2 regions of the Streptomyces sp. NPDC006733 genome follow, and region 1 is predicted to be linked to the other one. Evidence: predicted binding sites of a transcription regulator. Region 1 holds the regulator's gene; the other holds the start of a gene.
The links. The regulator HrcA, encoded in region 1, represses chaperone genes, less so after heat shock. The targets are predictions, from matches to a motif close to TTNGCACTCNGNNNNNCNGAGTGCNAA.
Positions count from the first base shown of each region.

Region 2: the regulator HrcA is predicted to act here: its motif matches at 3,536-3,562, upstream of groES (co-chaperone GroES).

Region 1 is NZ_JBEYJD010000008.1:61,311-66,733, reverse strand. It holds gene ABZ721_RS09705 (16S rRNA (uracil(1498)-N(3))-methyltransferase) at 1-35, opposite strand, end outside; gene ABZ721_RS09700 (nitronate monooxygenase) at 32-1,096, opposite strand; gene dnaJ (molecular chaperone DnaJ) at 1,160-2,293, opposite strand; gene hrcA (heat-inducible transcriptional repressor HrcA) at 2,294-3,310, opposite strand; gene ABZ721_RS09685 (MBL fold metallo-hydrolase) at 3,480-4,205, shown strand; gene ABZ721_RS09680 (DUF3097 domain-containing protein) at 4,244-5,089, shown strand; gene hemW (radical SAM family heme chaperone HemW) at 5,112-5,423, opposite strand, start outside.
Region 2 is NZ_JBEYJD010000016.1:139,461-144,883, forward strand. It holds gene ABZ721_RS16640 (MOSC domain-containing protein) at 1-484, shown strand, start outside; gene ABZ721_RS16645 (SDR family oxidoreductase) at 514-1,281, shown strand; gene groL (chaperonin GroEL) at 1,344-2,969, opposite strand; gene groES (co-chaperone GroES) at 3,080-3,388, opposite strand; gene ABZ721_RS16660 (methyltransferase domain-containing protein) at 3,617-4,912, shown strand; gene ABZ721_RS16665 (polysaccharide deacetylase family protein) at 4,903-5,423, opposite strand, start outside.

The sequences.
Region 1 (5,423 bases):
TGCCCGGGTTCGACGATGAATACCGGCGCGGTCATCCGCATGCCTTCCGTACTGTGTCGAGTTCCTTCATGAGCACGGCGACGAGTTCCGCCGCCGGCAGCGCGCGCGCCAGCCGGTGTCCCTGCCCCGCCCACAGCGCCATCGCCTGCGGATCCCCGGCCGCCGCGGCGGCCTTGCGGATGCCCGCGGTCAGATGGTGGATCTGCGGGTACCCGGCGGGCGCGTACGGCCCGTGCTCCCGCATGAAGCGGTTGACCAGCCCGCGCGCCGGCCGCCCGGAGAACGCCCGGGTGAACTCGGTGCGGGCGTAGACCGGATCGGTGATGGCGCGCTTGTGCAGCGCGTTGGCCCCGGACTCCGGGCAGACGAGGAACGCGGTGCCCAGCTGCGCGGCGTCCGCGCCCACCGCCAGGACGGCAGCGATCTGGTTGCCGCGCATCAGCCCGCCCGTCGCGATGACGGGCAGCTGGACGGCCTCGCGGACCTGCGGGACGAGCGTCAGCAGCCCGAACCCCGCGTGGTCCAGCTCCGGGTCGTCCCGGTGGGTGCCCTGGTGGCCGCCCGCCTCCGTCCCCTGGACGCAGACCGCGTCGGCGCCCGCCCACTGGGCGGCGAGCGCCTCGGCGGGGGTGGTCACCGTCACCACGGTGTACGTCCCCACCTTCGCGAACGCGTCGAAGACCGGCCGGTCCGGGCAGCCGAACGTGAAGCTGACGACGGGGACCGGGTTGTCCAGCAGTATCGCGACCTTGGCGTCGTACGCGTCGTCCTGCCCCGACTCGGGGTCGCCCAGGGGCGTGGAGTACCAGGCGGCCTCGCCCGCGAGCTGCTCGGCGTAGACCTCGATGGCGGACCGGTCCGCGGTGTCCGGCTGCGGCGTGAACAGGTTCACCCCGAACGGTTTCGACGTCAGGTCGCGCAGCTGCCGGATCTCCTCGTACATCGCTTCCGGCGTCTTGTAGCCGGCGGCGAGGAATCCCAGGCCGCCGGCGTCGCCCACGGCCGCGGCGAGCCGCGGGGTGGAGCCGCCGCCAGCCATCGGCGCCTGGATGATCGGGGACTCCGAGAACGACGAGAGATCGGTCAACGGGGACATACGCCCATCGTTTCACGCCGGGCGGGCCCGAACAGGTCGGACCCGCCCGGCGGGGCGGCGGCCTCAGCGGCCGTTGAAAGCGTCCTTCAACCGGGAGAACAGCCCCTGCTGGCCGGGCTGGAAGTGGCCGGTGGGCCGCTCCTCGCCGCGCAGCTTGGCCAGCTGCCGCAGCAGGTCCTCCTGGGCGGCGTCGAGCTTGTTCGGCGTGATGACCTCGACGTGCACGATCAGGTCACCGCGGCCGCCACCGCGCAGATGGGTCACCCCGCGCTGGTGCAGCGGGATCGACTGGCCGGACTGCGTGCCCGGCCGGACGTCGATCTCCTCCATGCCGTCGAGCGTCTCCAGCGGGCACTTGGTGCCCAGGGCCGCCGCCGTCATCGGGATCGTCACCGTGCAGTGCAGGTCGTCACCGCGCCGCTGGAAGGTCGGGTGCGGAAGCTCCCGGATCTCCACGTACAGGTCGCCGGCGGGGCCGCCGCCGGGGCCGACCTCGCCCTCGCCCGCCAGCTGGATGCGGGTGCCGTTGTCGACGCCCGCCGGGATCTTGACCGTGAGCGTACGGCGGGACCTGACCCGGCCGTCGCCCGCGCACTCGGGGCACGGGGTCGGCACCACGGTGCCGAAACCCTGGCACTGCGGGCACGGCCGCGAGGTCATGACCTGGCCCAGGAAGGACCGGGTGACCTGCGAGACCTCACCGCGACCGCGGCACATGTCGCAGGTCTGGGCCGCCGTGCCGGGCGCCGCGCCCTCGCCGGAGCAGGTGCCGCACGTCACCGCCGTGTCGACCTGGAGGTCCTTGGTGGTCCCGAAGGCCGCCTCGTCCAGCTCGATCTCCAGCCGGATCATGGCGTCCTGGCCGCGCCGGGTCCGCGACCGCGGACCGCGCTGCTGGGACTGCCCGAAGAAGGCGTCCATGATGTCGCTGAAGTTGCCGAAACCGGCACCGAAGCCGCCCGCGCCCGCCCCGCCCTGCGACGACAGCGGATCGCCGCCCAGGTCGTAGACCTGCTTCTTCGCCGGGTCGGAGAGCACCTCGTAAGCGGCGTTGATCTCCTTGAAGCGCTCCTGGGTCTTCGGATCCGGATTCACGTCCGGATGCAGCTCGCGCGCGAGGCGGCGGAAGGCCTTCTTGATCTCGTCCTGTCCGGCGTCACGGCGCACGCCAAGGACCGCGTAATAGTCCGTGGCCACCTACGACTCCGCCAGGATCTGTCCGACGTAACGTGCCACTGCGCGTACCGCTCCCATCGTTCCGGGGTAGTCCATGCGGGTCGGGCCGACCACACCGAGTTTGGCGACTGCCTCGTCGCCCGAACCGTAGCCGACTGCCACAACGGATGTGGAATTCAGGCCCTCGTGAAAATTCTCATGACCGATCCGCACCGTCATGCCCGAGTCGTTGGCCTCGCCGAGGAGCTTGAGGAGCACCATCTGCTCCTCCAGGGCTTCCATCACGGGCCGGATCGTCATCGGGAAGTCGTGGTTGAAGCGCGTGAGGTTGGCCGCGCCGCCGAGCATGATCCGCTCCTCGGTCTCCTCCACGAGCGTCTCCAGCAGCGTCGCCAGCAGGATCGACACCGACGGCCGGTCGTCGTACTCGAAGCCGTCCGGCAGGTCCGCCACCAGCGGCGGGACGTCCGCGAAGCGGCGGCCCACCACCCGGGCGTTCAGCCGGGCGCGCACGTCGGCGAGGAGCGTGTCGCTCACCGGCGCCGGGCAGTCGATGAGCCGCTGCTCGACGCGTCCGGTGTCCGTGATGAGGACCAGCATGATCCGGGCCGGCGCCAGCGCCAGCAGCTCGACGTGCCGCACCGAGGAGCGGGTGAGCGAGGGGTACTGGACGACGGCGACCTGCCGGGTGAGCTGCGCGAGCAGCCGAACGGTGCGGCCCACCACGTCGTCCAGGTCGACCGCGCCGTCCAGGAAGTTCTGGATCGCGCGCCGCTCGGCGGATGTGAGCGGCTTCACCCCGGCGAGCTTGTCGACGAAGAGCCGGTAGCCCTTGTCCGTCGGGATCCGGCCCGCGCTGGTGTGGGGCTGGTGGATGTAGCCCTCCTCCTCCAGCGCCGCCATGTCGTTGCGCACCGTGGCGGGCGAGACGCCCAGGCCATGGCGTTCGGTGAGCGCCTTGGAGCCGACCGGCTCCTCCGTGCCCACATAGTCCTGGACGATGGCGCGCAGGACCTCGAGTCTGCGTTCGCTGAGCATCGCGCACACCTCCAGCCGTAGTTACCACGCCGGCCCTGCCGGGCCTGGCACTCATCCGATACGAGTGCCAGCGTCCTTCGCAGTCAGTGTACGGCGGAGTAGCAAGAGCAGGGCAAGGGTCGGGCAGCGTAGCGCGCGGGGAGGGTCCCCGCGGCGATAGCGTCGCCCCGTGGATACCGCAGAGTCCGGCGCCGACGGCTGGGAGCAGCTGGCTCCCGGCGTCGCCCGCCGCCGTCTTCCCTTCCTGGACGTGACGATCGGCCTGGTCGTCGGTGACGAGGGCGTCCTGCTCATCGACACCGGCTCCACCGTCGCCGAGGGCGCTCGACTCCGGCTGCGGGTGCGGGAGCTGACCGGACGCCCTGTGACGCACATCGCCCTCACCCACGGACACTTCGACCACGTCTTCGGCACCGCCGCCTTCCCCGGGGTGCGGGTGTACGGGCACCCGGCGCTCGACGGCTGCCTGGAGCACGGCCGCGACGCGCTGCGCGAGGACGCCGTCACCTACGGCGTCGGCCCCGGGCCCGCGGCCGAGGCGGCCGCCGCGCTGGTCCGCCCGGACCGGCTGGTGGACGACACGCTCGACCTCGACCTCGGCGGCGGCCGCAGGGTCACGCTCTTCCACCCCGGCCCCGGCCACACCCCCCACGACCTGGCCGTCCACGTGCCGGGCACGCCCGCCGTCGTCTTCTGCGGCGACCTGGTGGAGGAGTCCGGCGAACCCCAGGCGGGCCCCGACGCGGACCCGGCCGGCTGGCCGGCGGCCCTCGACCGGCTGCTCTCGGTGGGCGGCGGGGCGGCTCTCTACGTCCCCGGCCACGGCGCCGTCGTGGACGCCCGCTTCGTCCGCGCCCAACGCGACGCGCTGACGGCCCGGTTCGCCGCGTCGTAGCCCGTGTCCCGCCCGCGGCTCTGGGTACGATCCGCCCCATGCGCAGCAGAGAATACGGCCCGGACCTCACCCCGCCCTGGAAGAAGAGCGTGCCCGCGCCCGAGGTGGCGGCGGAGCCGGACCTGGTGGTGGAGGAGGTCTCGACCGGCTTCTGCGGGGCGGTGGTCCGCTGCGAGAAGACGGCGGAGGGGCTGACCGTGACCCTGGAGGACCGCTTCGGCAAGCACCGGGTCTTCCCGATGGAGCCGCGCGGCTTCCTGCTCGACGGCAGAGCCGTCACCCTGGTGCGGCCGCGCGCCGGAGGTCCGGGCGCGCCGCGCGGGCAGCGGCGCGGGCCGCTGCTGTCCGCGTCGGGCTCGATCGCGGTGCAGGGCGCCCGCGCCCGGGTGGCGCGGGCCGGCCGCATCTACGTGGAGGGCCGGCACGACGCGGAGCTGGTCGAGCGGGTCTGGGGCCACGACCTGCGCGTCGAGGGCGTCGTGGTCGAGTACCTGGAGGGCATCGACGACCTCCCGGCGATCGTCGAGGCGTTCTCCCCCGGCCCGGACGCCCGCCTCGGCGTCCTCGTCGACCACCTGGTGCCGGGCTCCAAGGAGTCGCGGCTCGCGAGCCAGGTCTCCGGCGTCGCCGACGTCCTCGTCGTCGGCCACCCCTACATCGACGTCTGGGAGGCCGTGAAGCCGTCCTCCGTCGGCATCCCCGCCTGGCCCACGGTCCCCCGCGGCCAGGACTGGAAGACGGGCGTCTGCGACGCGCTGGGCTGGCGGGAGACGACGGGCGAGGCCTGGCAGCGGATCCTCGCGTCGGTCCGCTCGTACAAGGACCTGGAACCGGCGCTGCTGGGCCGCGTCGAGGAGTTGATCGACTTCGTGACGGCCCCCTGAGCCGCGCGGGCGGCGGACCCGCTCAGTCGACCAGGTCCCGCACCACCGCGTCCGCCAGCAGCCGGCCCCGCAGGGTCAGCACGGCCCGCCCCTCGGCGTAAGGACCGCCCTCCAGGAGCCCGTCCGTCACCGCCCGCGCCGCGGCCGCCGCTCCCGCGGGCGCCAGCAGCGACAGCGGGCACCCGGCCGCGAGCCGCAGCTCCAGCAGGATCCGCTCGACCCGCCGGTCCTCGTCCGCGAGCAGCTCGCGGCCCGCGCCGGGGCTGCGCCCCTCGGTCAGCGCCTGCGCGTACGCGCCCGGGTGCTTGACGTTCCACCACCGGACGCCGCCGAC
Region 2 (5,423 bases), on a different contig from region 1:
CCGGCGGTTCCACGGCGGGGACGACCAGGCCGTGTACGCGTTCGCGCGGGAGGACCTGGACCGGTGGGAGAAGGTGCTCGGGCGCGAACTCCCGAGCGGGGTCTTCGGGGAGAACTTCACGACGGCCGGCCTGGAGGTCAACTCCGCGCTGGTCGGCGAGCGCTGGCGGGTCGGCGGGGCGGTGCTGGAGGTGACGTCGCCGCGCATCCCGTGCCGGACCTTCGCCGTGTGGATGCACGAGCAGGGCTGGGTGCGGCGCTTCACCCAGGACGCCAGGCCCGGCGCCTTCCTGCGGGTGGTCGAGCCGGGCACGGTGCGGGCCGGCGACCCGATAACCGTGCTGTCGCGGCCCGATCACGAGGTGACCGTCGAGTTCCTGTTCCGGGCCATGACGACCGAGGCGGAGCTGCTGCCGCGGACGCTGGCGGCGATCGGCGTCATCAACCGGGCCTACGCGGAGTCGATCCGCAAGCGGCTCGGCTGACCTCGGCCGACGTCGGCTAACTTCGGGGCATGACGACTTCACTGATCACCGGCGCGACAGCAGGGATCGGCGCCGCCTTCGCGCGCCGGCTCGCGAGCGACGGGCACGCCCTGGTCCTCGTCGCCCGCGACGAGAAGCGGCTCGACGAGTACGCCGCGGAGCTGCGCCGGCGGTACGGGGTGCCGGTCGAGGTGCTGGCCGCGGACCTGACCGACGAGGCCGGGATCGCCGCGGTCGAGGCCCGGCTCGCCGACCGGGTCGACGTGCTGGTCAACAACGCCGGGTTCGGCAACCGCGGGACGTTCCTGGAAGCCCCGATGGCCGACGAGCTGGCCATGCTGAAGCTGCACTGCGAGGCGGTGCTGCGGCTGTCGGGCGCGGCGGCGCTGTCGATGCGCGAGCGCGGCCGGGGGTTCGTGATCAACGTGGCCTCGGTGGCGGCCTTCATGCCGCGCGGCACCTACTCGGCCAGCAAGTCCTGGGTGGTGCGCTTCACCGAGGGGGTCGCGGCCGAACTGGCGGGCAGCGGGGTGCGGTTCATGGCGCTGTGCCCGGGGTTCGTGCGCACCGAGTTCCACCAGCGGGCCGGGATGAACGCGGACAACGTGCCGGACTGGGCGTGGCTCGACGCCGACAAGGTGGTCGCCGCGGCCCTGCGCGACCTGGCCCGGGGGAAGACGGTGAGCGTGCCCGACGTCCGCTACAAGGCGGCGGTCGCGCTGGCGCGGCACCTGCCCAGCCGGGTCTTCAGCGGCGTCTCGACGAAGGCCGGCCGGAAGTACGACCCGAAGAACTGAGCCGGGAACGGGCGAGGCCCGGCCACCCCCGAGGGGGTGCCGGGCCTCGCCACGTGGTGGTGTCAGTGCGAGTGGCCGTGGCCGCCGTGACCGGCGTCCGCCTCTTCCTCGGCCGGCTTCTCGACGACCAGGGTCTCGGTCGTGAGCAGCAGGGCCGCGATGGAAGCGGCGTTCTCCAGCGCGGAGCGGGTGACCTTGACCGGGTCGATGACGCCGGACTTCACGAGGTCGCCGTACTCGCCGGTGGCGGCGTTGAAGCCGTGACCGGCCTCCAGCTCCGCGACCTTGGAGGTGATGACGTAGCCCTCGAGGCCCGCGTTCTCCGCGATCCAGCGCAGCGGCTCGACAGCGGCGCGGCGCACGACCGCGACACCCGTGGCCTCGTCGCCGGTCAGGCCGAGGTTGCCCTCGAGGACCTTGACGGCGTGGACGAGAGCGGAGCCACCGCCGGAGACGATGCCCTCCTCGACCGCGGCGCGGGTCGCCGAGATGGCGTCCTCGAGACGGTGCTTCTTCTCCTTGAGCTCCACCTCGGTGGCCGCGCCGACCTTGATGACGCAGACGCCGCCGGCGAGCTTCGCCAGGCGCTCCTGGAGCTTCTCGCGGTCCCAGTCCGAGTCGGTCGAGGCGATCTCGGCCTTGATCTGGGCGACACGGCCGTCGATCTCGGTCTTGTCACCGGCACCGTCGACGATGGTGGTGTCGTCCTTGGAGATGGTCACGCGGCGGGCGGTGCCCAGCAGGTCCAGACCGGCCTGGTCGAGCTTGAGGCCGACCTCCTCGGCGATGACGGTCGCACCCGTGAGGGTCGCGATGTCGCCGAGCATGGCCTTGCGGCGGTCGCCGAAGCCCGGGGCCTTCACCGCGACGGCGTTGAAGGTGCCGCGGATCTTGTTGACGACGAGGGTGGAGAGCGCCTCGCCCTCGACGTCCTCGGCGATGATCAGCAGCGGCTTGGACGCGCCGGCCTGGATGACCTTCTCCAGCAGCGGCAGCAGGTCCTGGATCGAGGAGATCTTGCCCTGGTGGATCAGGATGTACGGGTCGTCGAGGACGGCCTCCATACGCTCCTGGTCGCTGACGAAGTAGGGCGACAGGTAGCCCTTGTCGAAGGCCATGCCCTCGGTGAAGTCCAGCTCCAGGCCGAAGGTGTTGGACTCCTCGACGGTGATGACACCGTCCTTGCCGACCTTGTCCATCGCCTCGGCGATGAGCTCGCCGACCTGCTTGTCCTGGGCGGACAGACCGGCGACGGCCGCGATGTCCTCCTTGCCCTCGATCGCGCGGGCGGTCTTCAGCAGCTCCTCGGAGACAGCCTTGACCGCGGCGTCGATGCCCTTCTTCAGGGAGGCGGGGGAAGCGCCGGCGGCGACGTTGCGCAGGCCCTCGCGGACCAGTGCCTGGGCCAGCACGGTGGCGGTGGTGGTGCCGTCACCCGCGATGTCGTTGGTCTTGGTCGCCACCTCCTTCACGAGCTGGGCGCCCAGGTTCTCGTACGGGTCGTCGAGCTCGACCTCACGCGCGATGGTGACACCGTCGTTGGTGATGGTCGGCGCGCCGAACTTCTTGTCGATGACGACGTTGCGGCCCTTGGGACCGATCGTCACCTTCACGGTGTCGGCAAGCTTGTTGACGCCACGCTCAAGGGCGCGACGGGCGTCCTCGTCAAACTTCAGGATCTTCGGCACTACGTCCTACCTCGTCTTTTCCTCGTCAAAGACCAAACCCCGGGCGCCGGGTCAGTAGACACGGATCACCCGGGGGAAGGTCACGGCTGCTGCTTAGTGGTGAAGCAGACCTACTTCTCGATGACCGCGAGAACGTCGCGGGCCGAGAGGACGAGGTACTCCTCGCCGTTGTACTTCACCTCGGTGCCGCCGTACTTGCTGTAGAGCACGACGTCGCCGACGGAAACGTCGAGCGGAAGACGGTTACCGTCCTCGAAGCGGCCCGGGCCCACGGCCAGGACGACGCCCTCCTGGGGCTTCTCCTTGGCGGTGTCCGGGATGACCAGGCCGGAGGCCGTGGTCTGCTCAGCCTCGAGCGCCTGGACCACGATGCGGTCCTCGAGCGGCTTGATGGCAACCTTGCTGCTGGCGGTCGTCACGTTCCGACCTCCCCCTTCAAAGGGCTAACGGGAGTGTCTGTCTGGGTGGCGACCTGGTAGGCCCGTCGTCGCGGGTGCCGGACCTGCCCGTCGCTGTTGTGCTGGCACTCGGCAGTGCTGAGTGCCAGAACTGAGACTAGGACGGCTTTAGCACTCGGTCAAGCGGAGTGCCAACGGAGCGCCGCCGCGCGGTGCCCGGCAGCCCCCCTGCCGGGGGACAATCAGAGCGTGGATCTCGACGCTTTCTCCTCACTGCTGACCCCCGCAGGCCAGGCCCTGCTGGGGTCGCTGCGCGACTACGACCCCGCCCGCGAGCTGGCGGAGGCGACCCGGCTGCGGCGGGACCACCCGTCGGAACTGGTCTCCGCCGTCCTCGGCCAGGCCCGGCTGCGGCAGCGCGGGGAGGCGAAGTTCGGGGCGGACGCCTACCGGATGTACTTCACCCCCGACGGGGTGGAACAGGCCACCCGCACGGAGGTCGCGGCCTACCGGGCGGAGCGCTTCACGGCGCTGGGCGTGCGGCGGCTGGCCGACCTGTGCTGCGGGATCGGCGGCGACGCCATCGCGCTCGCGCGGGCCGGCGTGGAGGTGCTGGCGGTCGACCGGGACCCGCTGACCTGCGCGGTCGCCGAGGCCAACGCGCGGTCGCTGGGGCTCGCCGAACTGATCGAGGTGCGCTGCGCCGACGTCGCGGAGGTCGACACCGGCGGTTACGACGCCGTCTTCGTCGACCCGGCGAGGCGCGGCGGCCGAACGGGCGGGGCCCCGCGACGGGGGTACCCCCGGACGGAGTCCGGGGGAGGGTCGGCGAGGGGCGGTGGTCGGGCGACGGGAGGGCGGATCTTCGATCCCGAGGCGTACTCGCCGACGCTCTCCTGGGCGATCGGGGCCGCCCGCCAGGTGCCGGTCGCCGCCCTGAAGGTCGCGCCGGGCATCCCGCACGATGCCGTCCCCGACGACGCCGCCGCGGAGTGGATCTCGTACCGCGGGGACGTGAAGGAGGCCGTGCTGTGGTTCGGCAAGGACCCCGGCTCGGTGGGCGCCACCCTGCTGCCCGGCGGCACGGCCCTGTGGACCGGCGCCCCGCTGCCCGACCCGAGCGTCGGCCCGGTCGGCCGGTACCTCTACGAGCCCGACGGCGCGGTGATCCGCGCCCACCTGGTCGCGGAGGTCGCGGAGCGGGTCGGCGGCCGGCTGATCGACGAGACGATCGCGTACGTCACCGCCGACGAGCTGCGCCCGACGCCGTTCGCGACGGCGTACGAGATCACCGACGTGCTGCCGTTCGGCCTCAAGAAGCTCAAGGCGCTGCTGCGGCAGCGCGGGGTCGGCGTCGCCGTCATCAAGAAGCGCGGCTCCGCGATCGAGCCGGAGGAGCTGCGCAAGCGGCTCAAACTGGAGGGCCCGCACTCCGTGACGGTCTTCCTGACCCGCGTGGCGGGCGCGCCGTCGATGCTGCTGGGCCGGCCGGTGCAGGGGCCGCCCGTGCAGGGGCCGCCTGTGGGGGCGCCGGCTCAGACGTAGTCCTCCAGCCGGGCCACGGTGAAGCCCTGCGCGGATATCTCGCGCAGCATGTTGGCGGTCATCGTGGTCATGGAGGTGCCCTTGAGCTCCGACGGGCCGCGGAAGTGGGCCAGGATGATGTCGCCGGGGTGCAGCTTCTTGTCGCCGCGCTGGTACTGCATGCCCTTGATCTGCATGGACTCGCGCCACAGGACGATCGCCTGGACCCCGCAGGACTTCGCGGCGGCCTTGGTGGCCTCGTTGAGGTTGCCGTAGGGCGGCCGGAAGAGGCGGGGCGTGGTGCCGTACTCGGCCTTCAGCTTCGTCTGCTGGGCGCAGATCTCGTGGCGCTGGGCGGACTCCGGCTCGGTCCGCAGGTTCGGGTGCGTCAGCGTGTGGTTCTGTATCGGGTTGCCGAGCTTCTGGAGCGGCTTGAAGTACCCGTAGTCGTTCCGGATGATGTCGTCGGTCAGGAACATCGTGAAGGGGACCTTCAGTTCGCCCATCATGGTGACGAACTTCGGGTCCTTCT